2 regions of the Streptomyces sp. NPDC046876 genome follow, and region 1 is predicted to be linked to the other one. Evidence: riboswitches for the same ligand, from Rfam matches in the RefSeq annotation. Region 1 holds a riboswitch; the other holds the start of a gene.
The links. Region 1 has a riboswitch for cobalamin ahead of ABZ924_RS13925 (energy-coupling factor ABC transporter permease). Riboswitches for the same ligand answer to the same signal wherever they lie in the genome.
Positions count from the first base shown of each region.

Region 2: it holds a riboswitch for cobalamin, as region 1 does, so the genes downstream of both, ABZ924_RS28185 (CbtB domain-containing protein) here and ABZ924_RS13925 (energy-coupling factor ABC transporter permease) in region 1, are expected to answer to the same signal.

Region 1 covers NZ_JBEYXK010000019.1:32,197-47,245, reverse strand. Annotated here, with positions in the region: gene ABZ924_RS13980 (enoyl-CoA hydratase-related protein) at 1-596, shown strand, start outside; gene ABZ924_RS13975 (ATP-binding protein) at 846-1,349, shown strand; gene ABZ924_RS13970 (polysaccharide deacetylase family protein) at 1,724-2,524, shown strand; gene ABZ924_RS13965 (YncE family protein) at 2,521-3,720, shown strand; gene ABZ924_RS13960 (cytochrome P450) at 3,810-5,048, opposite strand; gene ABZ924_RS13955 (tRNA-dependent cyclodipeptide synthase) at 5,029-5,835, opposite strand; gene ABZ924_RS13950 (EF-hand domain-containing protein) at 6,091-6,303, shown strand; gene ABZ924_RS13945 (PadR family transcriptional regulator) at 6,419-6,994, opposite strand; gene ABZ924_RS13940 (ATP-binding cassette domain-containing protein) at 7,086-7,907, opposite strand; gene cbiQ (cobalt ECF transporter T component CbiQ) at 7,904-8,653, opposite strand; gene ABZ924_RS13930 (energy-coupling factor ABC transporter substrate-binding protein) at 8,657-9,043, opposite strand; gene ABZ924_RS13925 (energy-coupling factor ABC transporter permease) at 9,049-9,744, opposite strand; cobalamin riboswitch at 9,772-9,991, opposite strand; gene ABZ924_RS13920 (flavodoxin family protein) at 10,220-10,933, shown strand; gene fxsT (FxSxx-COOH system tetratricopeptide repeat protein) at 10,930-14,019, opposite strand; gene ABZ924_RS13910 (hypothetical protein) at 14,016-14,465, opposite strand; gene ABZ924_RS13905 (tetratricopeptide repeat protein) at 14,585-14,959, opposite strand; gene ABZ924_RS13900 (hypothetical protein) at 14,929-15,049, opposite strand, start outside.
Region 2 covers NZ_JBEYXK010000072.1:238-15,286, reverse strand. Annotated here, with positions in the region: gene ABZ924_RS28250 (YcaO-like family protein) at 1-198, opposite strand, end outside; gene ABZ924_RS28245 (hypothetical protein) at 489-659, opposite strand; gene ABZ924_RS28240 (alpha/beta fold hydrolase) at 949-1,881, opposite strand; gene ABZ924_RS28235 (TetR/AcrR family transcriptional regulator) at 2,001-2,678, shown strand; gene ABZ924_RS28230 (hypothetical protein) at 2,623-2,892, opposite strand; gene ABZ924_RS28225 (alpha/beta hydrolase) at 2,780-3,019, shown strand; gene ABZ924_RS28220 (sigma-70 family RNA polymerase sigma factor) at 3,060-3,962, opposite strand; gene ABZ924_RS28215 (ATP nucleotide 3'-pyrophosphokinase) at 4,179-4,958, shown strand; gene ABZ924_RS28210 (BTAD domain-containing putative transcriptional regulator) at 4,968-7,997, opposite strand; gene ABZ924_RS28205 (SDR family oxidoreductase) at 8,083-8,865, opposite strand; gene ABZ924_RS28200 (aspartate aminotransferase family protein) at 9,106-10,458, shown strand; gene pucL (factor-independent urate hydroxylase) at 10,696-11,613, shown strand; gene ABZ924_RS28190 (histidine phosphatase family protein) at 11,610-12,086, opposite strand; cobalamin riboswitch at 12,086-12,235, shown strand; gene ABZ924_RS28185 (CbtB domain-containing protein) at 12,274-12,486, shown strand; gene ABZ924_RS28180 (CbtA family protein) at 12,559-13,311, shown strand; gene ABZ924_RS28175 (hypothetical protein) at 13,333-13,593, shown strand; gene ABZ924_RS28170 (class F sortase) at 13,744-14,367, shown strand; gene ABZ924_RS28165 (hypothetical protein) at 14,547-14,921, shown strand; gene ABZ924_RS28160 (hypothetical protein) at 14,979-15,049, shown strand, end outside.

The sequences.
Region 1 (15,049 bases):
CGGCGGGCGCGGACATCAAGGAGATGCAGACGATGGACCACGCGGCGATGGTCGCCCGGTCCCGCGCACTGCAGGACGCCTTCACCGCCGTGGCCCGCATCCCCAAGCCGGTCGTCGCCGCCGTCACCGGCTACGCCCTCGGCGGGGGCTGCGAGCTGGCGCTGTGCGCCGACTACCGCATCGCCGCCGACGACGCCAAGCTCGGCCAGCCCGAGATCCTGCTCGGCCTCATCCCCGGCGCGGGCGGCACCCAGCGCCTGTCCCGCCTGATCGGCCCCTCCAAGGCCAAGGACCTCATCTTCACCGGGCGCATGGTCAAGGCCGACGAGGCGCTCGCGCTCGGCCTCGTGGACCGCGTCGTGCCCGCCGCCGAGGTGTACGAGCAGGCCCGCGCCTGGGCCGCGAAGCTCGCCCAGGGCCCGGCCATCGCGCTGCGCGCCGCGAAGGAGTGCGTGGACGCGGGCCTGGAGGCGGACATCGACACCGGCCTGACCATCGAACGCAACTGGTTCGCGGGTCTGTTCGCCACCGAGGACCGCGAGCGCGGGATGCGCAGCTTCGTCGAGGAGGGCCCGGGCAAGGCCAAGTTCCTCTAGGCCGGATCGAGAACTCGTCGGTCCTCCCTGGGGGTGGATTAGCCAGACCTTAAGGCAGGGTTAAGGCAGCCTGTTGATCCACTCGGCGTGATCGTCGGTGCGCAGGGTGTCACCGCAGATCAGAGTGGTTTTGCGGGCTGCCTGATGCCCAACGCATATGACAGGACACCCCCTTGGGGCCGCGTGCTGCGGGGGGTGTTTTCCTGCGGAACGGCCCGGACGGGCGTGTCGGCCGTCCATGATGGGTTCATGGCGGGCCTGGAGGGTGTGGAACAGCCGCGGCAGCGCAGCAGCGCTTCCGCCGTGCGGCCGATGGCGGCGCTCGAGGACGAACAGGGCCTCAAGGCGCTGGACTTGTACGGCAATCCGGCCGAGGCGGAAGTGACGCTGCCGTCCATGCCGGAGTCGGCGAGCACCGCCCGCCGGCTCACCCAGTACGTGGTCATCCGCTTCTGGGGGTTCTCGCCGCAGGTCTCCGAGCACACCGTACTGCTCGTCTCCGAGCTCGTCGGCAACGCGGTCCGGCACACCGGTGCCCGCTCCTTCGGACTGCGGATGCTGCGCCGGCGCGGCTGGATCCGCGTCGAGGTGCGCGACCCCTCGCGCGGGCTGCCCTGCCTGATGCCGGTCCACGAGCTGGACACCACCGGCCGCGGGCTCTTCCTCGTGGACAAGCTGTCCGACCGCTGGGGTGCCGATCTGCTGCCCCGCGGCAAGATCACCTGGTTCGAGATGAGGGTGGCCGACCGCTGATACGCCTGAAGCCCCCTGGTCGCCGTGGTGGGGCGCGGTGGGGGCTTCATGGGTGCGCCGAGGATCGAAGGGGGTGTGATCCTCGGCGGGCGACTTCGCTCGGGTCAATGGGGAAGCCGTGGTTCCGACTATGGCAGACGGGGGACCGAATGCCAAAAGTCCCAACTCGGACATAAGTGTGTAAAGCCTAAGAGTTTCCATCTAAATCCTAGGTGAGGTCGGCCACTCGCCTCGCAATCCATGAATAACAATGCACCGTTCTGCGTGATTCGTTGATCGGATAGCGGAGAGTCCTCCGAACGGGTCCACTTCGACGAACACCCCGAATTGGGTCAATCGTTATCTTTCATGTCATCTGCCTCTTAAATGGGCAGGTGCCCTGCTCTCCGGACCGCCGATCAGCCCTCCGCGCCGGCGCGGCCGCCGCCGTCGGCGCCCTCGCCACCGCCTGCGGGGCGGGTGCGGGCGACCCGGCCCGCTCCGCGGCCCCCGCCGGGCAGGCCGCCGGGCGCGCCCCCGCCGAGCCCGGCCGCGCCCCGGCCGCGGCTCCGGCCCCGCGCCGCTTCCCCGGCCAGCCCGACGAGATCGCGCACGGCCCCCGCGACCGCCCCCGCGTCGCCCTCACCTTCCACGGCAACGGGGACCCCGCCACCGCCCGGGCCGTCCTCGCCGAGGCCGAACGCGCCGGCGCGCGGGTCACCGTACTGGCCATCGGCAGCTGGCTCGACGCCCACCCGGAGCTCGCCCGCCGGGTCCTCGACGGCGGGCACGAGCTCGGCAACCACACCCAGCGCCACCTCGCGATCAACGCGCTGCCCGAGGCGGAGGCCCAGGCCGAGATCACCGGCTGCGCCGAGCGCCTCAAACGGCTCACCGGCTCCATCGGCACCTGGTTCCGCCCCTCGCAGGCCCAGTACGCCACCGCGCTCGTCAAGAAGCTGGCCCGGCGGGCGGGCTACCCGCACGTCCTGTCGTACGACGTGGACTCCCTCGACTTCACCTCGCCCGGCGCCGCGGCCGTCATCCGCACGGTCACCGGGACGATCCGCAGCGGATCGGTGGTGAGCCTGCACTTCGGCTACGCGGACACGGTCGACGCGATGCCGCCCCTCCTCGAAGAACTCGCGCGCCGCAACCTGCGCGCGGTGACCACCACGGAGCTGCTGACCCCATGACCACCACCCGCCTTCCCCGGAAGGCCACCGTGCTGCTGGCCGGTCTGGTCCTCGCCGCCCTGGCCGGCTGCGGATCGGCGAGCAAGGGCCCCGCCGAGGCGCTCGGCTCCAAGGCGCCGGCCGACCCGCCCGGGCAGCCCGCCAAGGCGGTCCCGGTGGCGCCGCCCGGCCTGGCCGGGATGCCGCCGCTCCTCGACCCGAAGGACGTGTACGCGGCCGACCGGCCGAACCGGCTCTCCCCGGTGGTCAAGGACTTCCCCTCGCGCGTGTACGTGCCGAACACCACCTCCAACACGGTCTCGGTGATCGACCCGAAGACGTACAAGGTCATCGACACCATCCCGGTCGGCATCCAGCCGCAGCACGTGGTCCCGTCCTGGGACATGAAGACCCTGTGGGTCAACAACAACCGCGGCCACACCCTCACGCCCATCGACCCCGCCACCGGCGAGGCGGGCGAGCCCGTCGAGGTGCACGACCCGTACAACCTGTACTTCACGCCGAACGGCAAGTACGCGGTCGTCATGGCCTCGATGGACAAGGAGCTCGTCTTCCGCGACGCGCACACGATGGACCGGGTCAAGACGCTGCCCGTGAAGTGCCTCGGCGTCAACCACGCCGACTTCTCCGCGGACGGCCGCTACTTCATCGTCTCGTGCGAGTTCTCCGGCGAACTCCTCAAGGTCGACACCGAGAAGATGGCGGTCATCGCCAAGCAGAAGCTGCCCTTCGAGGGCGCCATGCCGCAGGACGTCAAGATCTCCCCGGACGGCAAGACCTTCTACGTCGCGGACATGATGGCGCACGGCATGTGGGTGCTCAGCGGCGACGCGTTCGACACGCCGCGGCTGCTGCCCACCGGAAAGGGCTGCCACGGCCTGTACATCAGCCGCGACTCCCGCGAGATGTACATCTCCAACCGCGGTGAGGGCACCATCTCGGTCTTCGACTTCCGCAAGAACGAGCTCACCAAGAAATGGGACCTCCCGAACGGCGGCAGCCCCGACATGGGCGGCGTCTCCGCCGACGGCAAGGTGCTGTGGCTCTCGGGCCGCTACAACTCCGAGGTGTACGCCATCGACACCGCCACCGGCCGGCAGCTGGCCCGCATCCCCGTGGGCGGCGGCCCGCACGGCCTGGCCGTCTACCCGCAGCCCGGCCGCTACTCGCTCGGCCACACCGGCGTCTTCCGGTAGCCGGCAGCAGCTCGGCCGCCGACCCGCCTGCAGCCCGTCAGCAGCGGCGCCCCGGGAGCTCGCACAACTCCCGGGGCGCCGCCGCCTCCTCACCAGGCGACCGGGAGACGCTCCGGCAGCCGCTTGATGAAGCCCGTACGCCAGACCAGGTTCTCGGCGGGCACCGCGAGCCGGAGCCCCGGCAGCCGGTCCACCAGCACCTCCAGCGCGATCTCGGCGTGCGCCCGGCCCAGGGCGGAGGCCGGGCAGAAGTGCCGGCCGGCTCCGAACGCCAAGTGCGGGTGGGGGCTTTCACGCTCCAGGTCCAGCCGGCCCGGGTCGGCGAAGGCCTCCGGGTCGAAGTTGGCCCCTTCCAGCAGGACCAGAACGAGCTCGCCCTCCCTGACGAGCACGTCCCCGACCCGGACGTCGGCCAGCGCGATGCGCGGCAGGCCGTCGCCCACGGAAAGGTTCCAGCGCAGCAGCTCCTCGACCGCCTTCCCCATGCGCTCGGGATGCCGGCGCAGGTAGCCGATGAGCTCCGGCCGCTGGAGCAGTGCCAGCACCGCGAGGACCAGGAACGCCGAGGTGGACACCGCGCCCGCCCCGAACAGCGACACCGCGACCGTCGCGAACATCTCGTCGGTCAGGTGCGCCGATTCCGGGTCGGCCTCCCTCAGCCCCGCGAACGTGCCGAGCAGCCCCGTACGCTGCTCGGCGGGCAGGGCGAGCTGCTCCCGGAGCCGGTCGGCGAAGTAGCCCACGTCCTTGTACCAGTTGAGCGCCGAGTCGGCGAACGGCTCGCGTGCGGTCATGAACGCGACGTCCAGCCCCGACATCAGACGCCGCCAGTCCTCGAACGGCACCCCCAGCACCCGGCAGTGCAGCGCCGCCGAGAAGGGGTCGGCGAACCCCGCCCGGAGGTCTGCGGGCCCGCCCTCGGACACGAGGGCGTCCACGAGTCCGTGAGCGGCGGCGTGCAGCGCGTCCCGGAGCCCGGGCTGCCGCGGGTTCAGCGCCTTCATCACCGCACTGCGCAGGCCGGCGCTGTTGATGTTGCCCATGTTGTTGACGACCTCGGGCGGAATCGTCAGCGCGTACTGGCGCGGCACGCCGGGCCGGGCCGTGTCCTTGAGGCTGAACCGCTCGTCCTCCAGGACCTGCTTGGCCAGCGCGTAGCTGCTCACCAGCCAGGCCGGGTCCCCGGTGAGCGTGCGGACGCGCGCGACCGGCGCCTTCTCCCGCAGCCAGGCGCACTCCTCGGGCAGCACGTCGCCGCGGCGCGACAGCGGGAAGTCGAGGAGGGGCTCGGCGGGGTCCCGGCCGGCCTCATGCTGCTCGACGCTCATCGACGCCCCTCTCGGCCTCGGCCTCGGTCTCGGATTCGGTGTGGGTCTTGGCCTTGGTCCTGGTCCCGGGCTCCGGCGCGGGCCCCGGCTCGGGCCCCGGCTCGGGGCGTACGACGGCGTACGCCTGGTTGCGGGTGGCGCGCAGGCCCCCGCCGCGGCCGAAGAGGACGTCGGTCATCGGCATCCGGACGTGGTAGGCCGCCACGGACGACGGAACGTCGAGAATGCTCGGGGTGTCCACGAAGAACGGGAGTTCGGCCGCCAGGTAGTCGAAACACACCTGCAACTGCTCTGCCGTGACGGATTCACCCTCCGGCAACTTCGGGCCGATAAAGTGCAGGGCCATCTCCTCACAGCCCTTGCGGAATTCCGGGTCAGTCTCCAGGAAATGGAGGACGCGCCGGTGCAGTAGTTGGTAGACGGGGTTCGACTGGAACTCGGAAAGGGCGCGCACGCGGATCTCCGCATGCGGGTGCCCGGATTCCTCGACACCCTTGACGATCCGGCGCCGGACCGCCTTGATCTCTTTCGCGGCGCGCCGGCCCGCGTGCTCCGGGCTGTGGCCGAAGGCGGCGAACATACGGTCCACGTGGAGGTCGGCGTAGACGAAGTCGATCTGCGCGAACCGGGGAGCCGCCCATCGGGCGAGACTGCGGATGCGCTCGGAGCTGAAGTAGCTGTTTCCGGGACTCACTCCGATGAGCACATGGTCGCCGTCTTCCCAGATATGTCGGCAGGTGCGGGTGAAGGGCAGAACTTCGAATGATGCGTCAGTTGTGATCGTCACCTGTGTGATCGCCCTTTATGCCACTTGTCCCTGGGAGCCCTGCGCTCCCGGTGTGGCGGCAATGCCGGTACGTTATGCCGTGACCCCGGAACGTGACAAGTCCCGTTCCGATTTCTTGGGCGGAATTATGTGTTCCGCATTCTGGAGGGGGAATTGAATTTCTTTCTGCCGCCCGAACGGGACCCGGGGGCGGGGCGGCGACCCGCTGGCGCTACCCTGAGCCGGTCAACGAGCACCAAGAAGGGGTGGATCCCAGTGGCGGACATCGAGAGCGCGCGGACGACGTTCGGCCGGTTCGACGTGGACGGCGACGGCTTCGTCACGGCCGACGAGTTCCGGCAGGCCATGGCGGAGATGGGCGACCCGTTCGTCACCGGCCCGGTCGCGGACGCCGTCATCGCCGCCAAGGACACGAACGGCGACGGCCTGATGAGCTTCGACGAGTTCTGGGCCTCCCTGAACAAGTAAGCCCCGTGCCACGCCCCCGTGCCGCCCCTGCCGGGCGGGACGGGGGCGTCAGCGTGCCCGGCCTCGGCCCGCCCGGGTCAGCCCCGCACACCAGCCCGCGGGTCAGCCCCGCGGGTCAGCCCGTCGCGGCGGGCCGGTCCGGCTCCGGCCCGGGCCCCGTCATGTCCTCGACCTCGGCGAGGGCCTCCTCCAGCCACCGCAGCCAGAACGTCTCCAGGCCGGTCCCGCCGTGCAGCACGAGCCGGCGCAGCCTGTCCTCGTCGGAGTCCCGCTCCGGCGGGAAGTCCTTGGCCTCGATGGCCTCGTACACCGCCAGCTGCCTGCGGTGGAGCTCCAGGTGGCGCCGCAGCTCCGCGGCCAGCCCCTGCGGCCCGACGACGGCCGCCGCCCGGATCCGCAGCAGCAGCGGATCCCGGATGGCCTTGGGGTCCTGGCTCTCGCCCACCCACCGGGCGAGCTCCGCGCCGCCGGCCGGCAGCACCTCGTACTCCTTCTTCTGCCCCCGTACGGGCACCTCGCTTGGCAGCGCCCGGATCAGCCCGGCCTCCTCCAGCCGGCCGAGCTCCCGGTAGATCTGCTGGTGCGTCGCGGACCAGAAGTACCCGATCGACTTGTCGAACCGCCGGGTCAGCTCCAGCCCCGACGAGGGCTTCTCGAGCAGGGCGGTGAGGATGGCGTGCGGCAGCGACATGCCGTCATCCTAGGGAGCCCCGGGACGGGGGCCGCGGGCACCGGCCCCCGGAGCCGCCGGCCCGGAAGCCGGCAGCGTCCCGGGCCGTCCGTCAGTGCCAGGAGGCCAGCGCCTCCGGGGTCTTCGGTCCCGCCGCCTGCGCCCCCAGCAGGTCCCGGGCCCGCAGCAGCGCCGCCACCGCCGGGGCCCAGGCCTGGCGCAGGCCCGCCCCCGCCAGCAGCTCCGGGTCCGACAGCAGCTGCGGCGCCGGGCCGAAGCGGATCCCGGACGGGGTCAGCACCGCCGCGTCGTCGGCCCAGCGCACGGCCAGGTCGACGTCGTGCGTGGCCATCACCACCGTCGTCCCGCGCGAGCGGAGCCCGGCCAGGGTGTCCAGCAGCCGTTCCTGGCCGTCGGGGTCGAGGCCGGCCGTCGGCTCGTCCAGGATCAGCACCCGCGGGGCCATCGCCACCGCGCCCGCGATCGCCGCACGCTTGCGCTGCCCGTACGAGAGCAGGTGCGTCGGGCGGTCCCGCAGCGCCGTGATGTCGAGCGCCGCCAGCGCCGAGTCCACCCGGGCCCGCACCTCCTCCACGGGCAGGCCCAGGTTCATCGGGCCGAACGACACGTCCTGCTCGACGGAGGCGGCGAACAGCTGGTCGTCCGGGTCCTGGACGACCAGCTGGACCGCGGTGCGCAGCCGGGTCAGGCCCGCCCGGTCGTACGACACCGCGCTGCCGTCGAGGCGCAGCTCGCCCGCGGCGGGCCGCAGGCCGCCGCTGAGCAGCCGCATCAGCGTGGTCTTGCCGCTGCCGTTGCGGCCCAGCAGGACCAGCGCGCGCCCCTCGGCGATGGCGAAGTCCACGCCGGTCAGCACCGGGGGGCCGTCCTCGTACGCGTAGCCGGCGCCGGCCAGTTCCACCAACGGGTTCACAGGTACACGCCCTTCAGGGTGAGAGTCAGCGCGACCAGGCCGGCCAGCAGGGCCGCCGAGGCCGCGAGGAAGCGCCACGACAGCGCCGCCTCGGGGACGAGGACCCGCAGCGTCCCGTCGTAGCCGCGCCCGGCCAGGCCCGACTGGAGCCGCGCCGCGCGGTCGAAGGCCCGGACGAAGGAGGTCGCGGCGAGCCCGGCCAGGGACCGCCACACCGCCGCCCGACCCGCGTGCCCCAGGCGGGCCGCCTGGGCGCGCTTGACCCGGTCCAGGGAATCCAGCAGCAGGAACCCGATCCGGTACATGACGAGTGCCACGTCCACCACGGGCGCGGGGACGCCGGCCCTGGCCAGCCGGGGCAGCACGTCCGAGACGGGGGTGGTGAACGCGAACAGCAGCACGCCGAGCGAGGCCGCCGACGTACGCAGCAGCAGCTCGGCGGCGTGCCGGGGGCCGTCGGGGGCCAGCGAGACGGGTCCCGCCGCCCCGCCCACCGCGAACAGCAGCGGCACCGCCCCGGTGAAGCAGAAGCCGAGCGGGATCCGGAAGGCCCGCCACAGCTGCCGCCCGGGGACCCCGGCCGGCCCGAGCAGCACGGCCAGGGTCGCGGCGGCCACCAGGGGGCCGCCGGGCCAGGGCGGCAGGCACACGGCGGTGACGGTCAGGCCGAGCCCCAGCAGGGCCTTCTCCAGCGGGTGGCGGCCGCGCCAGCGACTGCTGTGCGCGGCCACGTCGATCGGCAGCACCGCCTATGACTCCGCGGCCGCGGGGGTGGCTGCGGCACCGGCCGGGGCGGCGGCATCGGCCGCGGCGGCATCGGCCGATGCGGCGGCTGCGGCGGCCGCGCCCTGGCGGCGGCCCTTGCGGACGCCGAAGTAGTACGCGAGCACCCCCGCGCCGAGCGCCGCCTGGAGGGCGAACAGCGCCGACTCCACCTCGGCGGAGGGCGGTTCGTACAGCGGCGAGAACCACGGCTCGTAGTCCGGCTTGAGCTCGGTGATGGCCGCCTCGGCCTGGTTGTCGGAGCCCGAGAACGGCTCCTCCTTCCCCTCGCCGAGCCCCAGCGCGATCGGCAGGACGGCGAGGGCCGCCACCAGGAGCAGCAGCAGGCCGTTGATCTTCGCGTTCCGGCTCATGCCCCTCACACCGTCGCCTTCTGCTCGCTGCGGCCCGCGGTCAGCTTGGCGACGCCCAGCCGGACCAGGTCGGACTTGCTGGACTGCATCAGCAGCCGCATCACCAGGACGGTGAGCAGGCCCTCGCTCACGGCCAGCGGGATCTGGGTGACGGCGAAGATGCCGCCGAACTTGCCGAGCGCGCCGAGGAAGCCGGTGCCCGGGTCCGGGAAGGCCAGCGCGAGCTGCACCGAGGTCACGCAGTAGGTGACCAGGTCGGCGAAGAACGCCCCGAGGAACACCGACACCATCAGCGGTGCGTCGAAGCGCCGCAGCAGCGCGTAGATCCCGTAGCCCGCCCAGGGCCCGGCGATCGCCATGGAGAAGACGTTCGCGCCGAGGGTCGTCAGCCCGCCGTGCGCCAGCAGCAGCGCCTGGAAGAGCAGGGTGATCGTGCCGAGCACCGCCATGATCGGCGGCCGGAAGAGGATCGCGCCGAGCCCGGTCCCGGTGGGGTGCGAGCAACTGCCCGTCACCGAGGGGATCTTCAGGGCGGACAGGACGAACGTGAACGCCCCGGACGCGCCGAGCAGCAGCGTGCTCTCGGGGTTGGCCTTCACCTCGCGGGTGAGCGCACGGGCGCCGTGGACGACGAAGGGAGCGGACGCGACGCCCCAGGCGACCGCGTGCCAGGGGGGCAGGAAGCCCTCGGCTATATGCATGAGTGGGAGACCTCTCCAGCACCTCGTGGATGGACAACGCGCCCCGGCCGGTCTCCTGGCTCACGGGTGCTGATGCCCTGGCTCCGCCTTCCCGGGCGATGCGGATCCCCCCGCGCCGCCCAGTGGCTTCCCGCAGGAGTAGAGCCGGACTTCCCGTTCACAGTGGCGAGGGCCGCACCGGTCTTGCACCGGTTTCCCGTACACCAAGGCCCGCTGACCCTATTCGGCCGCATGGACCCGAAACAACCCGGCTTCCGGCCCCCGGCAGCCGCCGCCCGTTCCGCTTGCGGCCGCCGGGCCGCGCCGCGGTGCCCACGCCGCACGCGAACCGGTGCCCGGGCCACGGAAGTTCCCCGCCCCGGCGTACGACCGGCGCACGCCCCGGCGCCCTTCCGCTCCCGCACCCCGACGCGCGGCACGCCCGTACGGCCGCGCCCCGGTGGCGGGGCGGCCCACGGCTGCACAGGCTGTCCCAGTGGCCACCGAACACGACTACTCCGACCTGAGCGCCGTGTACGTCAACTGCACGCTCAAGCGCTCGCCCGAGACCAGCAACACCGAGGGCCTGATCTCCAGGAGCCGCGCCGTCATGGAGTCGGCCGGCGCCCGCACCTCCCTGATCCGCGCCGTCGACCACGACATCGCCACCGGCGTCTGGCCGGACATGACCGAGCACGGCTGGGAGAACGACCAGTGGCCGGTCCTCTACAGCGAGATCATGGCCGCCGACATCCTCGTCCTGTGCGGCCCCATCTGGCTCGGCGACAACAGCTCGGTGATGAAGCAGGTCATCGAACGGCTCTACGCCTGCTCCTCGCTCCTGAACGAGCAGGGCCAGTACGCCTACTACGGGCGTGTGGGCGGCGCCCTCGTCACCGGCAACGAGGACGGCGTGAAGCACTGCGCCATGAACATCCTCTACAGCCTCCAGCACCTGGGCTACACGGTCCCCCCGCAGGCCGACGCCGGATGGATCGGCGAGGCCGGCCCCGGACCCTCGTACCTCGATCCGGGTTCGGGCGGCCCCGAGAACGACTTCACCAACCGCAACACGACCTTCATGTCGTGGAACCTGATGCACCTGGCGGCCCTGCTCAAACGCTCCGGCGGCATCCCCGCCCACGGCAACCAGCGCTCCCGATGGGACGCCGGCTGCCGCTTCGACTTCCCCAACCCCGAACACCGCTAGCCGGCGGACTCCGTGTGGGCACCCGGCCGACGAGGATGGGCGGCGAGAAAGCGGCGCAGGGTGTCCTGTTCGCTGTCACTGAGCATGTGCGCCGATCGAGCAAGCGTGGCCTCGAACAGGGGAACGGCGAGTACTGCCTCTCCCGCCTCCAAGTACGTGACAGCGAGGTTGTGGCGAAGAGTGACGGTTTCGGGGTGCACGTCGCCGAAGACCTGCTCGTACTGAGCCAGTGCGGTCCGGAATAGGGGGATCGCTCGATCGATTCGTCCGGCCGCCCGGTATGCGAAGGCCAGGTTGCTGCGGCTGCGCAGGGCAGTGGGGTGGGTGTCGCTGAGGGCTTGCTCGGACAGGGTCAGCGCGGCTTCCAGCATGGAGATGGCGCGGGGCACGTCCCCGGACTGCAGGTGGGCCCCTGCGAGGTTCCCGAGGCTGATCAGCGTGGTGGGGTGGGCTTCGCCGAGAACTCGTTCACATTCGGCAAAGGAGGTTTTGAGAAGCGGAATGGCGCGAACAAGGTCACCGGCTTCTCGATATGCGTTGGCAAGGTTGTTACGACTGACCAGGGTGTGGGGGTGGGCGTTGCCCAGGGCCTGCTCGCAATGATCCAGACTCGCCTCCATCAAAGGGATGGCCCGAGTCGGATCGCCGGCCAGTTCGAACGATCTGGCCAGGCTGATGCGGTTGGCCACCGTGTCGGGGTGAGAGGCGCCGAGGATCTCCTGACACTGAGCGAGAGCCGTCTCCAACGCGGGGATGGCCTTGTGTAGATCGCCGATGACCAGGTACGCGTTGGCGAGACCACTGCGTGTGGCCAGGGTGTGCGGATGGGTCTCGCCCAGAAGCTCAATGCGGTGGCCGAGTGTGGTCTCGTACAGCGAAATGGCGCCTGCCGGGTCACCGGCCTCCAGGTACGCATTGGCGAGCCCGTTCTGGGAGCTGAGCGTATAGGGATGGGTATCGCCGAGCAGTTGCTGGTGGTGGGCCAGGCTGGTTTCCAGCATGGGGATGGCACGGGCCAGGTCGCCGACTTCGTGCAATGTGTGGGCAAGGTTGGTACGGACGGTCAGGGTTTCCGGGTGGGCGTCGCCGTGCACCTGCTCGCATTGCGCCAGAGCCGTCTCGAGGATCGTGACGGCGCGGTTCAGTTCGCCGGCGCCTCGGTAGGCCAAGGCGAGATTGGCACGGCTGGACAGGACGTCTGGATGGCCCTCGCCGAGTGCTCGTTGCCGCTGGGCGAGCACCGTTTCATAGAGAGGGACGGCGCGGGTCGCGTTCCCGGAGGACAAGTACGCGGCCGCGAGGCTGCTGCGGCTGGACAGCGCCTCGCGGCTCACATCACCGAGCACACGCTCGCAGAGAGCAAGAGTGGCCTCCTGGAATGCGATGGCCCGCACCAGATCACCCGAGGCTGCGTAGGCCTCGGCCAGACCGATGCGACTGTCGAGAGTGTGCGAATGGGCGTCGCCGAGGACTTCCTGTCGCAGGGTGAGGGTGCTTTCGTGCAACGAGATGGCACGGGTCAAGTCGCCCGATGCGCGGCAAGCGTCCGCGAGGTTGCGGCAGACAGTGAGGGTATCGGGGTGGGAACCCCCGAGTGCGCGCTCACACTGCGCATGGGTTTCCTCCAGCAGCGCGATGGCCTGCGCGAAGTCTCCGGAGTCGAGGTGGGCGGTTGCGAGGTTGCCGCGTACGGCAAGGGTGATGCGCTGAGTGTCACCAAGCACCTCTTCGCACTGGGCGAGAGCCGCCTGCAGGAGTGGGACGGCGCGGGAATTATGACCGCGTTGGGCCAAATATTGGGCAGCGGCGGCATAACGGCCGGCAAGAAAGCTGTCGCGGTGACCACGTGGGGTGGTGATTGCCAGAGCGATGAGGTGCGGCAGGAAGGTGTCCCATTCGCCGGATGGCTCGGAGTCTGGGGGCTCGGGGAGGGCGGCCACCACCCTGTGCAGGAGCAGCTCGGCCTCTCTTCGTCCGGCCGGGACCTCGCCATGCTCGACCCCATGATGCCTGAGGACCGTCTGAACAAGACGGTGAACGCTGACCGTATTCCGGCTGAGAGTGACCATGCTGTAGGCACGCAGGATGCCGAGGGCTTCGTGGAGGTCGTCGGCCTCTGTGTCTGCTGCTTCGAGCAGGGCGACAGGAATGTCGTCCGGCGCGAGCCATGAGAGGGTCTGGAGGATGGTGACCGCCAGCGGGCAGCGACTGTTCAGGGTCTTGAGGGTTTGGCTCCAGATGCGGGCGATGGTGCGTTCGGGGGCTGTGCCTTCGGCCGCTTTGCCGAGCTTTGTGGACAGCCGCCGGCGGTAGGCGTCGAAGCCGATGGTGGGGTTCTGGGCCAGGTATGCACCGGCCTGTTCCAGGGCCAAGGGCAAGTGGCCGAGTGCGGAGGCGAGCGCGCGGGCATCCTGGACCTGGCGTGGTGTCGGCGCCTCGTCCAAGGCGTGGCGGCAGATGAGGTCCGCAGCCTGGTCACTCGGCAGGATGCCGAGTGACAGGGTGCGGGTGGTGCGCGGCCAACCGGCCGCCTTGCGGCTGGTGGCGATGATCTGCCCCCTCAAGGCGCCCGTATAAGGGTCAAGATCTCGCGGGTCCTCGACGTTATCGAAGATCAGTAGCCAGCCGGGGTGCCAGTCGAGCCAGGTCAGGGCCCACTGCGCCTGCTGTTCGGTCGATGCCGACCCGGCCCAGGCCGGGAACAGGCGCAGGGCGAGTGCGGCAAAGGACTGCTCGATGCGTGCCGGCGAGTCGGCGGTGATCCACCACACGAGGCCGTGGGTGTCCCGGTGGCGGTGGGCGTAGTGGAGGGCGAGGGTGCTCTTTCCGGTGCCGCCAAGACCGTGGATGGCTGACACCGAGGCGACAGCGGATTCCCGCCCGGCAGCCATGTCGAGTTCGATCCAGGCGAGTTCCTCTTCGCGGCCCAGGAACAGGCCAGGCATCCTCAGATTGGTGGTTCCGGCGGGAGCTTGAACATCCCGAGCCGAGTGCAGCATCTCTGCCTGCAGGATGACGTCACCCGTGATGGCTGTGCCGATGTTCTGAGCGGCAATCGATCCGGGGCCGGACGCCTCGATCCTCACGCCGTCGCCGGAGTGGTGGTGGCCGGGTGTCCGCCGATGGAGTTGTTGTCGCCGGTGATGGCAACGCCGATGGACTGGGCGGCGATGGCGCGCTCGCCCGATGCGTTGACCGTCCCTGCTCCGGCAGGCGCAGGCAGAAGAGCGGCGAGCTCATTGAGCAGGTCGGGATCGTCACGCAGGGCGCGCTTGATCTGCAGGCGCAGTGCCGCCAGCGCGTCGGGATCGTCGACCTCCTCGGCAGCGTTCTGAACGGCTGTCTCGAGTGTCGCGCGGCCTTCGGGGTCGCGGCGGCGCCAGACGGCCTCCAACACCCTTTGGCCGATTGCGGCGGTCGAGTCAGCGGCCGCGTTTTCCACACGCGTCAGTACCGCATGACCGTATGCTCCGAGGGCTGCCGTCACGTAGGGTCCGGCTTCCTGGACCAACTCCGCAATTTCCATGCTCATTCGACGCACCCCCGTGTGTGACCTGGTCGATGTGAGAGAAGAATAGGGGCAGCGGCGGACCGAGATCCTGTGCACCCTGAGCGTCTGCGACGTGGGCGTGTCACTCGCCCGGTCGACTGCTACGTCGACAACTCCGCCAGGGCCGACTCTGGTTGGGTCAGGAGGCGGCGGGGGTCCATGCGGCGGCAGCCCGTTACGGCCTTCTCCAGCAGGTGGCGGGCCGCGGCCGGGTCGCCCGCGGCGAGGAGGGCGCGGGCCAGGGGCGGTACCGCCAGGGCCCGGACCAGGCTCGGCTCCAGGTCGCCGCAGCCCGCCGTGAAGGCCAGGACCTCCCGGAACGCGGCCTCCGCCTCGGTGCGGCGGCCGGCGATGCGGTGCGCGTCCGCGACCCAGCGCAGCATGCACATCCGGGGCGAGGAAGCCCCGCCCGACTCCGCCACGGCCAGCGCCTCGCGCAGGACTGTCAGGGCCTCGTCCGTGCGGCCGCGGGCCAGCAGGACCTGCCCGATGCCGCGCGGGCCGTGCGCCTGCCCCCGGTGCGGTCGTCGGCGGAGCGGGCCTCGGCTAGGCCCGCCTCCTGGAGC
Region 2 (15,049 bases), on a different contig from region 1:
GCTGGAGTACCGCTCCAGCGCCTCGGCGATGGAGATGGCCCTCGCGCGCTGTGGATCGGTGCCGCCGCCCCCACCGCCGAGTTCGACTCCCGAGGGGCGGCTGCTGGTCGACCGTACGTTGGGCTGGACGTGCTCGAGCTCGCCCATCGTGGCGGAGTACACGGCCAGGCCGGAGGACTCGGGCGATATCCGGGTCACCCTCCCGATGAGCCCACCGCCGTGCGACACGAGCGCGTCGAGCCGGCGCAGCCCTTCGGGGAGCGCCTCAGGGAGTGCTTCGCGGAGTGCCTCGGGGAGTGCCCCGGGAACGTCATACGCTCCGCCGGGAGGCCTGGTGCCGCTCACGTCCAACATTTGACGAACCTTTCCGGAAACCACTGGGTAATTCACAGCTCCGCGCATTCCCGCCGGCCGGCCCATTCCGCCGCGCCGGGCAAAAAGGAGGCGGGCGGGGCGTATACCGGGTGTGCGGGGTGTCGGTTTCCCGGTCAGTCCCAGGCGTGCGTGTTCGCCACCGGCCACCGCGAGAGGCCCAACTGCTCCACACGGTCGGCGAGGCCCTGCTTAAGAGCGGGAACCTCGCTGATGGAGGCCATGGTCGGGCGGGTTTCGGCCTGCGCCGCTCCCCCACTGCCGGCCAGGAGGCAGGCCACTGCCACGGCCCCCAGGATGGCGGCGCCGGCCCTCGGACAGGTCTTGTCCCCGAGCCTCGCGCGGATTACCCAGCTATTCATCGTTCCCCCGATGCGACAGCCAATTGTTCGGCGAGATGAAATATGCCAGTGCGGGAAGTGCGCGGGCGGCAGGTACGACTGCAACTTCATGCAGGCATTGGCTGCATGGGGATGCAGCGGCGGGGCCCGGACGACGACCGCCCCCCGTGCCGCGGCGCAAGGGGCGCGACGGTACGGGGGGCGGTGTGGAAGGCGCTGTACGGGAAGGGTGGCGTCAGGCGGCGGCGTCGGTTTCCTGGATGAAGCCCAGGATGCGGGTGTTGACCAGGGTCGCGTGGTCTATCTGGGGGCCGTGGCCCGTGCCGGTCAGGATTTCGGCCCGGGCCCCCGGGATCAGGCGGGGGACGCGTTCCCGTTGGCGCTGCGGGTGCACGAGGAGACTCCGCTTGCCCATGACCAGGTAGAGCGGGGTGGTGATCGAGCGCAGGGCCTCCTCGGAGAGGGGGAGCGGGGCCGGGCGGCGGATGCGGAAGGCGCGGGCGCCCGCGTGGACCATGGCGCGCAGTTCGGGGACGACGAGGACCGGCTGCTCCAGCCACTTGGCGAGGCGCGGGCGCAGGGCCTTGGGGGCGAAGCTGGCGAAGAGGCTGATGAAGATCCAGGCGAAGAAGCGCAGGCCGACCTTCTCCAGGCCGCCCGGGTCGAGCAGGGTCACCGAGGCGAGGCGGCCCGGGCGGCGGTGGGCCTGGTTGAGCACCAGCCAGCCCCCGTAGGAGGAACCGACGAGGTGGACGCGGTCGAGGCCGAGGGCGTCGAGGGCCTCGTCGAGCCACTGGGCGGCGCGCTCGGGCTGCCACATGGGCTCGCGGTGGATGCTGCGGCCGGCGTCGCCGGGGGTGTCGAGGGCGTAGACGGGGCGTTCGGCGCTGAGCGCGGGGGTGTTGGGGTACCACATCGCGGAACAGGAGCCGGCGCCGTGGATGAGGACCACCGGCGTACGGGACTCGGCGGCCGGGTCGGCCGGGCCGTAGCGGTAGACGTGGGTGGTGCCGAAGCTCGTCTCCACGTCCGCCTCCGAGCGGGCGGGCGCGCCCAGGGCGTACAGGGCGTCGCAGGCGGCGAAGTACCGGTCGCGCAAGGTGTCGTTGACGTAGCGGCCGACATCGCGGCGCGGGCGGGAGCCGGGGCGGGTGGTGGTGTCGGGCACGGTGGCGCCTCCTGCGAGATCGTTTCCGTTCGTGGTACGACCGTATCATGTTGGTGGTACGGGCGTATCATCAAGCTGTTTCCGCTGTGTCTGGGGCTGACTGAGAGGTGGGTGCGGGCGTGCCGAAGCGCGTGGACCACGAGGAGCGGCGTGCCGAGATCGCCGACGCGCTCGTGCGGGTCGCCGGGCGGCGCGGGCTGCATGCCGTCGGCATGCGCGACGTGGCGGCCGAGGCGGGGGTGTCGCTGCGGCTGGTGCAGTACTACTTCGAGACCAAGGAGAAGCTGCTCCTGTACGGGCTCCAGCACCTCACGGACCGGTTCACCGCCCGCGTGGGCGCCCGCCTCGCCGCCGCCGGGCCGGGAAGGGGATCGGCGCCGGGGTCGGGGTCGGCGCCGGGGCCGAGGGCGGTGGCGGAGGCGCTGCTGCTCGCGTCACTCCCGACCGACGAGGAGAGCCGCACCTTCCACCTCCTCTACACCTCGTACGCGATCCTGTCCGTCACCGACGAGGCGCTGGCCGCCCAGCCGTTCATCGACAACCCCGATGCCGCCGAGGACGCCCTGGCCGGACTGATCGGCCGGGCTCAGGACGCCGGCCTGGCCGACCCCGGTGCCGACGCGCGCACGGAGGCGATCGGCCTGCTGGCCATGGCCGCGGGGATGGGCACGAGCATCCTCGTGGGCCAGCGGGGCCCCGAGTCGGCCACCGCGGTGCTGCGCCACCACCTGGACCGGATCTTCACGCCTCCTGCAGCGGCTTCGCGGGACAGGAGCGCAGCACCGGGGAGGTCGTGACGGGGCCGTAGCGGGCGAGGGCGTCGACGACCTCCTCCAGGCGTCCGGCCTGCGGGCAGTGGCGGGGCTCCCGCCCCGCGGGCGCGGCGGCCGGCGCGTTCCTGGTCGCGCCGCCCGGCCCGCAGGGGCCGGCCTTCCCGCGGCAGGCGGCCGCGACGTTCAGCGGGGTGTCGGCGCGGCCGCTGCCGCACCCTGCCCTGGTGGTGGGCAGCACCGCCGACCCGTACGGCTCCCCCGCGGCGGCCGCCGGTTTCGCGGCGCGGTGGCGGGCGCGCCGGCACCCGGCCGTACGGGCACCTCAACTCCGCCTCCGGCCCGGGCTCCTGGCCGGAGGGGCGTGAGCTGCTGGAATTCCTCACCCAGTCCTTTTCCCGTTCCTGATCAATCCGCCTCCCGAACCGTCCCGAGCCCGAGGCGGGCGAGGCGCTCGGGGTCGGTGAGGATGTCGAGGGCGACGATCCTGCCGTCCCGGACGGTGAACGCCATGACCGACAGCGGCGCGCCGTCGGCGCTGCGGGAGACCACGCCGGGGATCCCGTTGACCAGCGCCGGGTACGCGGCCTCGGCGAACCGGGCGAACGTGATCGCCTGCGAGGCCACGTCCTGCGCGCCCCGGCGGACCAGGCTCGGCCGCAGTGCGCCGCCGTCGGAGCGGGCCACGACCTCCGGGTCGAGCAGCTCCAGGAGCGCGCGGAGGTCGCCGCCGCGCGAGGCGGCCAGGAAGGCGTCGACGATCTCCCGGGTGCGCACCAGGTCCGGGTCGGGCGCCGGTACGGCCCCCTGGACGCGGCGGCGCGCCCGGCTGGCCAGCTGCCGCGTCGTCGCCGCGGTGCGGCCGAGGACCGGGGCGATCTCGTCGAACGGGACAGCGAACAGGTCGTGCAGGACGAAGGCCACCCGCTCCGCCGGGGCGAGCGTCTCCAACACCACCAGCAGGGCGATCCCCACCGAGTCGGCCATGAGCATCTCGTACTCGGGGTCCGTGCCGGCCAACCCCGTGACCACCGGGTCGGGGAGGCGGACCCGGCCGTCCTGGTCGTGGAGCGACTCCTCGGCGCGCGTCGTGCGGGAGCGCAGCATGTCCAGGCACACCCGGCCGGTGACCGTGGTCAGCCAACCGCCCAGGTTCTCCACGCCGGTGACGTCTGAGCGGTTCAGCCGGATCCAGGTCTCCTGGACGGCGTCCTCGCTCTCGCTGAGCGAGCCCAGCATCCGGTAGGCCACCGCCCGCAGATGGGTCCGGTGCTCCTCGAACCGCCGGGCCAGGGCTTCCTTCTCGCTCACCTGTCACATCCTCGCGTCGCACTGCGCACCGGACTGCTCGCTGCTGCCCCTCCAACGCTCCGGTCAACACGGCGGGTTCCCGGATCATCCGTCCTGCCGGTCGGCAGTCACCCCGGCGCCCGCCTGCACGTTGTGCCGTCCGCCACGTCCCGTACCAGGCCCGTACGCGGCCCGTACGCAAGCCCGTACGCCCCCACCCGAAGGCAGGACAGACCCATGCGGACGACCACCGTCACTCGCACCGCCGTCGCGGCCGCCCTGGCCACCGCGCTCGCCCTGGGCGGCGCCGCCACCGCGACCGCCGCCACCGCGGCCCCCGCCCCCTCACCGGACGACGGCTGGACCGGCGAGGGGGGCCTCTCCCTCAACCGGGAGGACAACCAGCGCGTCGACGCGTACCTCGACCGGGCGCAGGAGGCGGAGAAGTCCATCAGCCCCCGGGTCAGGGCGGCCGCCTGGATCACCGGCGCGGAGCTGACGGGCTTCGACCACCGGCTCAAGTCCCCCGACTCCCTCAAGCGCAAGGTGGCCACCTCGCTCGAGGAGCACCCGGAGCAGAACGTCGACACCGTCCTCGCCGGCATCGGCGACGCCGTCCGCTACACGCTCCAGTGGCCGGACGAGGAGTACACCGAAGGAGTGGCCACCGCCGCCCGGCTGCTCTCCGACTGGGGCAACGACAGCACCAAGTGGTCCAACACCTGGGGCCGCGCCCAGGGGTACAAGGGGCTGAACACCGGCTGGCGGGCCCCGCGCTCGGGGCAGCTCTTCGAGGTCCAGTTCCACACCCCGGCGAGCAAGTGGGCGCAGGAGGCCACCCACAAGCTGTACGAGGAGCAGCGCCTGCCCGGCACGAGCCCCGAGCGGAAGAAGGAGCTCCAGGCGCAGCAGAACGCGATCTTCGCGTCGGTGCCCGTCCCGCCGGGCGCGGACCGGCTGACGGCGCCCGGGCCCGTACGCCTGCCGGCGCCCGCGCCCCTGGGCAGGCGACGCTGAGGCGGGCCGTCAGCGGTCCGCGGCACTCACCGCGGCGCCCAGCTCCGTGACGAGCTCCTCCGGCAGCCCCATCATGCGCAGGGTGGCCGGCACGGACGGACCCAGGGCGGCCACGGACTCGGCGACCCCGCGGAAGTACCTCCGGGCCGCGGCCCGGTCCCCGCGGTCCCCGGCGATCCGGCCGAGGCCGGCGAGGCAGCGCACCCGGTTGCCGAGGCTCTTGACCCAGTGGGGGTCGATCCGGTCCAGCGCATCGGTGTAGAGCCGCTCCGCCTCCTGCGGCAGCCCCTCCAGCAGGGCGATGTCGCCGAGGCCGCGCAGCGCCGCGGCGAGGGCGGCGGGGCTGCCGCTGCCGCGGGCGAGGTGGGCGGCAGCGGTGTAGTCGTCGCGGGCCGCGTCCCGGTCGTGGGGGAGGCGGTGGTCGCCCCGGTTGACCAGGAGGTCCGCGGAGTCCTCCACAGCGCCGAGCTCCTCGGTGAGGGTGAGGGCCCGGTCGGTCAGCGCGAGCGCCCGCGCGCCGTCGCCGCGGGCGCCCGCGAGACCGGCGAGGGCGTCCAGGGCCAGCGCGGTGCCCCACCGGTCGCCGAGCGTGCGGAACCGCTCGGCCGCCGCGTCGAAGGCCTGCTCGGCGCCCTCGGCGTCGCCCGCGCCGAGGGTCGCGTACCCGGACACGTACCGGGCTGCCGCACCAGCCCACGGTTCGGGGCAGTCGCGCTGGGCGGAGACGAGCTCGAACGCGGCCACGGCGTCCCGGGGGTCGTGGGCGTCGGTTTCGCCCGCGTGGCGCATCATCCACAGCAGCAGGACCACCGGGTAGCGGCCCGGGCGGTCGCCCGGCCACGCGGCGGCCAGCGCCTTCTGCGCCGCGGCGCGGTGGCGCTCCCAGACGGGACGGCCGGCCGCGGTGGACGCCGCGAGCAGGACGCAGGCGGCGTACTCCTCGCCGAGACCGGCCACGGCGGTGGCGTCGACCGCCTCCAGCAGGGCGGCGGCCTGCGGGGCCGCCGCGGCGGACGCGCCGCGGATCCACAGGGCGGTCGAGGCCGCGGCGAGCAGTTCCACGGCGGTGCCCGCCTCGCCCGCACCGACCGCCCAGCGCAGTGCGGCCAGGAGGTTGTCGTGCTCGGCCGCGACGCGCGGCAGCCACTGCAGCTGTTCGGCGCGCAGCAGGTGCGGGGCCGCCGAGCGGTGCAGGTCCAGCAGATGGCGGGCGTGGGCCTGACGGGTGGCCTCCGCCTCGGCCGCGCCCGCCGCCTCCAGCCGTTCGGCGGCGTACGCGCGGACCGTCTCCAGCATCCGGTAGCGCCCGGCGCCCACGGCCTCCACCAGGGACTTGTCGACCAGCGACTCCAGGGTGTCGGCGTCCGTGCCGCACACCGCCCGCACGGAGGCCGCCGTCGCGCCGCCCGCGAAGACCGTGAACCGCCGGGCGGCGCGCTGCTCGTCCTGCGTGAGCAGGTCCCAGCTCCAGGCGACCACCGAGCGCATGGTGCGGTGCCGTTCGGCGGAGGTGCGGCTGCCGCGGGAGGTGATCCCGAGGAGGTCGTCGAGGCGGCCGGCGAGGTCCTCGGGGTCCAGGGTGCGCAGGCGTGCCGCGGCGAGCTCGATCGCGAGGGGCAGGCCGTCGAGGGCCGTGCAGATCCGCCGTACGACCTCGGGATCGCCGGTCGGGCCGTGGCGTACGGCCCGGGCCCGGTCGGCGAAGAGCCGTACGGCGGCCGCCGCGTCCAGCGGCCGGACCTGCCGGACGTGCTCGCCGATGACGCCGAGCGGTTCGCGGCTGGTGGCCAGCACGCGCAGCCGGGGGCAGGCGGCCAGCAGGCGGGCCGCGAGGGCGGCTGCCTCGTCGACGAGGTGCTCGCAGTTGTCCAGGACGAGCAGGAGCGGCCGGTCGGCCAGGGCCGCGATCAGGCGGTCGAGCGCGGTCCGCGCAGGGCCGTCCCCCATCTGGAGGCCGTTCTCGCGCAGCCCGAGCGCACCCAGCACGGCCTGCGCGGTCTGCACGGTCTGCACGGCCTGAGCGGCCTGAGCGGCCTGAACGGTCTGCGCGATCTGTCCCGGCTGCCCCGCGTACGCCCCGTGGCCCGCCGGTCCGCCGGCGCCCAGTGACGCCAGCTCCACGAAGCAGACGTCGTCGGCGGCGACGGCCGTGCCCGCGACCTCGACGGCCAGCCGGGTCTTGCCGACCCCGCCGGGGCCGATCAGCGTGACCAGCCGGGCCACGCGCAACAGCCCGGCGGCCTCGGCCACTTCCTCCTCCCGGCCCACGAAGGAGGTCAGCTGGGCGGGCGGCGCGCAGGGCGAGGGCGCCGGGGCGGTGTCCAGCAACTCGCGGTGGAGCGAGAGCAGTTCGGCCGACGGATCGGCGCCCAGCTCCTCGGCCAGGTGCCGCCGGGTCTCCTCGAACACCACCAGCGCCTCGGCCTGCCCGCCCTGGGCGAACAGGGCCCGCATCAGCAGCCCGGCCAGCCGCTCCCGCAGCGGGTGCCGGCCGACCAGCTCGCGCAGCTCCGGTACGGCCGCGCGGTGTTCGCCGAGCCGGAGCTCGGCCTCGATCCGGTCCTCCAGGGCCGCGAGCCGGGCCTCTTCCAGCCGCCCCGCCGCGGCGCGGGCCGTCTCGCTCCCGTCGAGCCCGTCCAGCGCGGGACCGCGCCACAGCTGCAGCGCCCGGCGCAGTACGGCGGCGGCCCGGGCGGGGTCGCCCTCGGCCAGGGCGGTGCGCCCTTCGGCGGCCAGCGCCTCGAAGCGCGCGGCGTCCACCGACCCGTCCGGGACCGCGATCCGGTAGCCGGCGCCGACGCGTTCGATGGCGGCCGCCTGCCCCAGGACCGTACGCAGCCTGGACACCTGGGACTGGAGGGCGTGCGCGGAAACGTTCCCGCCCGGCTCGATCTCCTCGGCCAGCCGCTCCGCCGACACCACCGCGCCGGGGCGGATCAGCAGCAGCGCCAGCAGGGCGCGCCGCGCGGGTCCGCCGAGCGGTACACGGCTGCCGTCGTCGTGCCGTGCCTGCGTCTCACCGAGGATGCCGAACCTCATGCCGGCGATTATCCACCCGGTGATCCGCCTGCTGATCCACCCGTGGAATCAAGGCAGTTCAGGAAGGTCGGACCAGTCGGGCCGCTCAGCCGGCGATCGGCCCGAGCCAGGTCCCGCCCGACACGTCGACCGTCTGACCGGTCACCCACCGCCCCTGCGGGCCGGCCAGGAAGCCCACCACGTCCGCGACGTCCTCCGGCTCGCCGATCCGCCCGAGCGCGCTGATCGCCTCCAGGCCGGCGACGACCTCGGGGACCGCGGTGTAGCCGGCGGTCAGGTCGGTGCGGACGGCGCCGGGCGCGACCGTGTTGACGGTGATCCCGCGGCGGCCCAGCTCATTGGCGAGCGAGGGGCCCATGGCCTCCAGGGCCGCCTTGCTGACCGTGTAGCCGATCTGGGTGGAGACGGCGAAGCGGCTGGCCGTCGAGCCCATGTTGATGATGCGGCCGCCGTCGTTCAGCAGCGGCAGCGCCCGCTGGATCACGAAGAGCGGCGTGCTCACGTTGACGGCCATGAGCAGGGCGAACTCGTCCTCCGCGAGCTGGCCGATCGAGCGGCCGGAGATGATGCCGGCGTTGTTGACCAGGATGTCCAGGCCCTCGGCGCCGTGCTCCTCCAGCCCGCGGACCAGCCCCTCGAACAGCCGGTCCACCGCGCCGGCCTCCCCGAAGCGGGCCCCGACGGCGAAGGCGCGCCCGCCGGCCGCGGTGATCCGGGCCACCGTCTCCTCGGCGGCGGCCTCGTTGGCTCCGTAGTGCACCGCGACCAGCGCACCCTCGGCGGCCAGCCGCAGCGCGACGGCCCGTCCGATGCCGCGCGACCCGCCGGTCACCAGTGCGGTCCTGCCGGTCAGCTGCTGCTCGCCCATGTCCGTACTCCTCGGCTTCCGTGTGCTCGGTGTCCCCGGCGGACCCGGCGACGAGCTCACTTTCGGCGGCGGCGCTCACCGCGGCCTCACCTCCGGCTCACCACCGCTCACACCACCCGGCGGGCGCCGAGAGAATTTCACGAAACGGAAAAGCCATTCCGCTATGCGGTAGACTGCCCAGACTCCCAGGTGCCCTCGACCCTCCCAGGAGTCCGCATCATGGACATCTACGCTCAGGTCATGAACGCAAGTGCCGCCGGCGCCCTCGCCGCCGTCAAAGACGCCGACCGCAAGCACGTCTTTCACTCCTGGTCGGCGCAGGAGCTCATCGACCCGCTCGCCGTCGCCGGGGCCGAGGGTTCGTACTTCTGGGACTACGAGGGCAAGCGCTACCTCGACTTCTCCAGCGCCCTCGTCTACACCAACATCGGCTACCAGCACCCCAAGGTGACCGCCGCGATCCAGGAGCAGGCCGCCCGCCTGTGCACGGTCGCGCCCGGCTTCGCCGTCGACGTCCGCTCCGAGGCGGCCCGCCTGATCGCCCGGCGCACGCCCGGCGACCTGGACAAGATCTTCTTCACCAACGGCGGCGCCGAGGCCGTCGAGAACGCCGTCCGGATGGCCCGCCTGCACACCGGCCGGCCCAAGGTGCTGTCCGCCTACCGCTCGTACCACGGCGCCACCTCCGCCGCGATCAACCTGACCGGCGACGCCCGCCGCTTCGGCAACGACAGCGCGACCGCGGGCGTGGTGCACTTCTGGGGGCCGTTCGCCTACCGCTCGCCCTTCTACTCCGCCTCCGAGGCCGAGGAGTGCGAGCGCGCCCTGGCGCACCTGGAGGACACCATCGTCTTCGAGGGCCCGCAGTCCGTCGCCGCGGTCATCCTGGAGACCGTCGGCGGCGCCCCGGGCGTGCTCGTGCACCCGGCGGGCTACCTGGCGGGCGTGCGGGAGCTCTGCGACCGGTACGGGATCGTCTTCATCCTGGACGAGGTGATGGTCGGCTTCGGCCGGACCGGGAAGTGGTTCGCCGCCGAGCACTGGGACGTCACCCCCGACCTGCTCTGCTTCGCCAAGGGCGTCAACAGCGGCTACGTCCCGCTCGGCGGCGTCGCCATCTCCGCCGCCATCGCCGAGACCTTCGCCCGGCGCCCCTACCCGGGGGGCCTGACGTACTCCGGGCACGTGCTCGCCTGCGCCGCCGCCGTCGCCACGATCACCGTGATGGAGGAGGAGGGCATCGTCGAGCAGTCCGCCCGCACCGGCGCCGAGCTGCTGGGTCCGGGCCTGCGCGCCCTCGCCGAGCGGCACCCCTCGGTCGGCGAGGTCCGGGGCCTGGGCACCTTCTGGGCGCTGGAGCTCGTACGGGACCGGGCCACGCGGGAGCCGCTCGTGCCGTACAACGCCGCGGGCGCCGACAACGCCCCGATGGCCGCGTTCGCCGCCGCCTGCAAGAAGGGCGGGCTGTGGCCGCTGACCGCCGGCAACCGCATCCACGTCGCCCCGCCGTGCAACATCGCGGCCGACGACGTGGCCAAGGGGCTGGCCGTCCTCGACGAAGCCCTCTCGGTGGCCGACGCGCACACCCTCTGACCTGCGCCGTCAGAGGGACGCCCAAGCCGCGGGGGCCCGTTCTCGGAGGATCGGCGCCATTACGAACAGCACGTGAACGTGCTGAAATCCGACAGAGCACCTACGGACCGGGATGCACGTCAGTCCCGGGGCGGTCCCACGGGGACTGAACGGCGGGGGGCGGGCCGCGGGCCCGCCGGACGCCGGGCGTACGGGATCCAGCCAGCCGGACTCCGCGTACCCGAAGGAAGACAGCGCATGAGCAAGCACGTCCTGGCCCAGAACCAGTACGGCAAGGCCGAGAACCGTATCGTCAAGGTCACCCGCAAGGGCAGCGACGGCTCCTGGCACGAGATCCGCGACCTCAACGTCTCGGTCGCGCTGCGCGGCGAGTTCCGCGACGTCCACCTCACCGGCGACAACACCAACTGCCTGCCGACCGACACCACCAAGAACACGGTGTACGCCTTCGGCAAGGAACACGGCATCGACTCCCCCGAGGCCTTCGGCATCCTGCTGGCCAAGCACTTCGTCTCCTCGCAGGCGCCGATCCGCGAGGCGCAGATCCGCATCGAGGAGTTCGCCTGGGAGCGGATCCCGGTGCCCACGCGCAAGGAGCAGCACTCCTTCGTCCGCAAGGGCCAGGAGGTGCGCACCGCGCAGATCACGTACAGCGAGACCACCGGCCTGCAGGTCATCTCCGGCCTGAAGGACCTGACCGTGATGAACTCGACGAACTCCGAGTTCCACGGCTACATCAAGGACGAGTACACGACGCTCAAGGAGGCGTACGACCGCATCCTGGCGACCAAGGTCACCGCGCGCTGGGCGCACTCGGCGCTGGCCGCCGACGACGCCGCGTTCGACTGGGACCGGTCGTACAGGAAGGTCCGCAAGCACATGCTGGAGGCCTTCGCCGAGACGTACTCGTACTCGCTCCAGCAGACCCTGAACCAGATGGCCGAGCGGGTGCTCGACAACTGCCCGCGGGTCAACGAGGTGCGCCTGAACCTCCCCAACAAGCACCACTTCCTGGTGGACCTGGAGCCGTTCGGCCTCAAGAACGACAACGAGGTCTACTTCGCGGCGGACCGCATGTACGGCCTCATCGAGGGCACCGTCCACCGCGACGGCGTACAGCCGGTCATCGCGACGAGCGACTGGATCGTGGCCTAGGCGTCCGAGGACGGCGGCCCGGCGTCCGCCTCCGGTTCGCCGAGCCGGAGGTTCCAGCGCCCGGCGCGCCCGGTGAGCGTGGTGACGTGGCCGGGCCGGACGTCGAGCCGCCAGAACGCCGTGGCCGGCAGGTCGAGGGCGTGCACCACGGCCGCCCGTACGACGGCCTGCTCGACGACCGCGCGGTGCGTGCCGGGGGCCAGGCCGGCCAGTTCGGCGCCGACGCGGGCGGTCAGTGCGGCGAGGGACTCCCCGCCGGGCGGCGCGTACGCGGGATCGGTCAGCCAGCTCCGGATGCCCTCGGGATCCTCGGCGGCGACCTCGTCCAGGGTCCGCCCCGCCCAACGGCCGGTGTCCTGGCCGCGCAGGCCCTCGTATCCGGGGCAGGGGGCGCCGTGGCCGAACCTCGCCCGTCGAACGGAGTCGTCGAACGGCGCTGTGACGAACCGAACTCGTACGACTCCGCTCTTCATAAAGGGAGCATAAGCGGGGTACCGTCTCGGACGACAACCAAACAAGACGACGGTACGACGGAAGCCGGTGGAAATCCGGCACGGTCGCGCCACTGTGAACCCGCCCGCGAGGGAGGGAAGTCAGACCCGCCACCGTCGTTGCGAGCACCACTGACCGGGACGCGTGTTCCCTCTGGAGGTACCTGCCATGGCCAACCCCGCCGTGCCCGCTTCGGCCCCTGCCGTTGCCCCGATCTCGCTCTCCGCGCTCGCCCCGTGGGCGGTCTTCGCCGGCATCCTGATGCTCGTCCTGCTCTACCTCGTCGGTGCCGAACAGGGCGCCACCGCCCTCTTCGAGGGCGACACCGTCCACGAGTGGATGCACGACGGCCGCCACCTGCTCGGTTTCCCCTGCCACTGATCCACGATCCGCCGATCCACTGATCTGCCGATCCGCTGATCCGCTGATCCCCGCGATCTGCAAGGGAAGCCCATGAACCCCATCTCCCCCCGCCTCCTGCTGGTGCGGGGCATGCTCGCCGGCCTGTTCGCCGGTGCGGCCGCGTTCCTCGTCGCGTACGTACTCGGCGAGTCCAAGGTCGACGCGGCCATCGCCCTCGAGGAGGCCGCCTCCGCCGGGCACGACCACGCCGAGGAGGGCCCGGTCAGCCGGGCCCTGCAGGCCACGGCCGGCCTCGGCACCGGCACGCTGCTGTACGGCGTCGCGTTCGGCGGCATCGCCGCCCTCGTCTTCTGCTACGCCCTCGGCCGCATCGGCCGCTTCGGCCCGCGGGCCACGGCGGCCCTCGTCGCCGGCGGCCTGTTCGTCACCCTCAACCTGGTGCCGTTCCTCAAGTACCCCTCCAACCCGCCGGCCGTCGGCGACCCCGACACCGTCGTCACGAGGACCACGCTCTTCGTGCTGATGATCGCGCTGAGCGTGCTGCTGGGCGTGGGTGCACTGATCCTGGGCCGGCGCCTGGCGCCCGGGATGGGCAACTGGAACGCCTCGGTCGTCGCCTCGCTGGCCTTCGTCGCCGCGGTCGGGATCGCGTACGCGTTCCTGCCGGCCGTCAACGAGGTCCCCGAGGACTTCCCGGCCACCCTCATCTGGCAGTTCCGCCTCGCGACCCTGGGCATCCAGACCGCGATGTGGACGACTTTCGGCCTCGCCTTCGGTTTTCTTGCCGAACGGGCCCTTGTCCCCGCCGCCGCCCCCAAGGAGGCTGTTCAGCTGACGAGTTGACCAGTGAGGGGCCGGTGATACATGCAGACGGCGATCTGCCGGACGGCGTTCTGCCGATGGCGCGGATGGACCGGTGCGGTCCCGTTCTGGCTCAACTCCGTCGTCCTGGTGCTGGCCCCTTTCACCGCCGTCACGCTGCTGGCCCAGATCGGCATCATCGCGGCCCTGGCCGCGGTCGGCGGCCTGGTCCGCCACCTCTGGTACGGCGACTACGGCCACCCGGCCATTCACCTCGCCGCCGCCCTCATGGGGGCGGCGGCGGTGGCGTTCGTGGTGGTCTGACGGCGCGTTCCGCGGCCCCGTCCGCCGTCGGGCGTGTGACGCGACGTCAGTCCCCGGCGTTGTCAACGGTGCCGAGGGGCCGGGACGGAGTCCACTGCTCTGAGGAGGACCGGCCGCCGGAGCCGGTGCATCGGACCGGGAGGACATTCCATGCTCCGCGCCAAGTGGGTGGTCGGCGTGCTGACGGCGGTTCTGTTGGGCACCGGGATAGGGCTGCTGCGGGGCACCGAGGGCGCCCGGGTCGCGCCCGCCGGCGCCGCCGACGCCCTGCCGTCCCGGGCCCTGGGCCTGTCCGGGCACCGGCGGCTCGTCGAGCAGCTGGAGCATGCGGGGCGACACGCGCCGGGGAAGGGGTCGCGTCCCTCCCGGGCCGCGGCCATCACCCCGCTGCGGGCCGCTCGGCCGCTGCGGCTGTACATCCCCAGCCTGGGCGCGGACCTGCCGTTCGGCGAGCCCGGCGACCCGGGCGGTGCGACGGCCGGTGACGGCGAGGAGGCTGCCTGGGAGTCCGACAGCCCGGCTCCGGGAGCGGCGGGCACGGCCGTCGTCAACGCGGAGGACCTGCGGCTCGGCGAACTGCGGCGGGGACTGACGGTCGAGGTCGCGCGGGCCGACGGCCGTACCGCTGTCTTCACCGTGGACGCGGTCTCGCCGGCCGGGGTCACCGGTCGCGGGCAGCGGCCAGGGCGGGCCCGCCTCAGGCTGGTCAGCGGGGAGACCACGGTCCTGGCCCGGCTGACCGGGCAGCGCCACACCGGGCAGAGCGACGACTGAGCACGGCGGGACGGGCCCGGCGGCGCACCGCACGGGCCGGGTCGGCCGAGGCCGTGTCCCGCGCCGTGGCGGCCGGGCTGCGGTCCCGTGTCAGCCGTGGGGGGTGTCTTCCTCCCCCGGTCGGGGGCTTCTGCGGCTCGGGCGGGGAGGCCGGAGACCTGGCGGGGCAGACCCCCCGCATGAGCGGGACACGGCATGCGCGGACGGCGTTGACCAGGGCCCTCGCGGCCGCCTGTGTCGCGCTGCTGTGCCTGTTCGCGGCCGGTCCCGCCGCCGCGTCCGCGGCCTGCGAGGCGGATGCGGTCCGGCATTCCGCCTCCGGGTCGCCGGGCGAGCCCGGGGCACCCGCCGAGCGGGAGTCCGACCCGGCCGCGGAGCCCGAAGCACGGGCCGCGGTACGGCCGGTGGTCCGGGGGCTGCCCGGTACCCGGCAGCTGCCGCGGCCGGTGTTCCACGTGAAACACCGCGGTCCGGCGGCGGCCGGCGTCGTGTGTGCGCCGGAGGGGCCGGCGCCGGCCGGGGCGACGGTGCGGAGTGTGGTGCTGCGCTGCTGAGCGGGCCGAGCAGCAGAGCACCCCCCGTACTCCCCCGAACCACCGTGAGGTTCCGGCATGCCCATCGACCCGTTCGCCGCGCTCAACGCCATGCTCCGCGCCGAGGCCGTCCGCTCCACCCCGCCGCC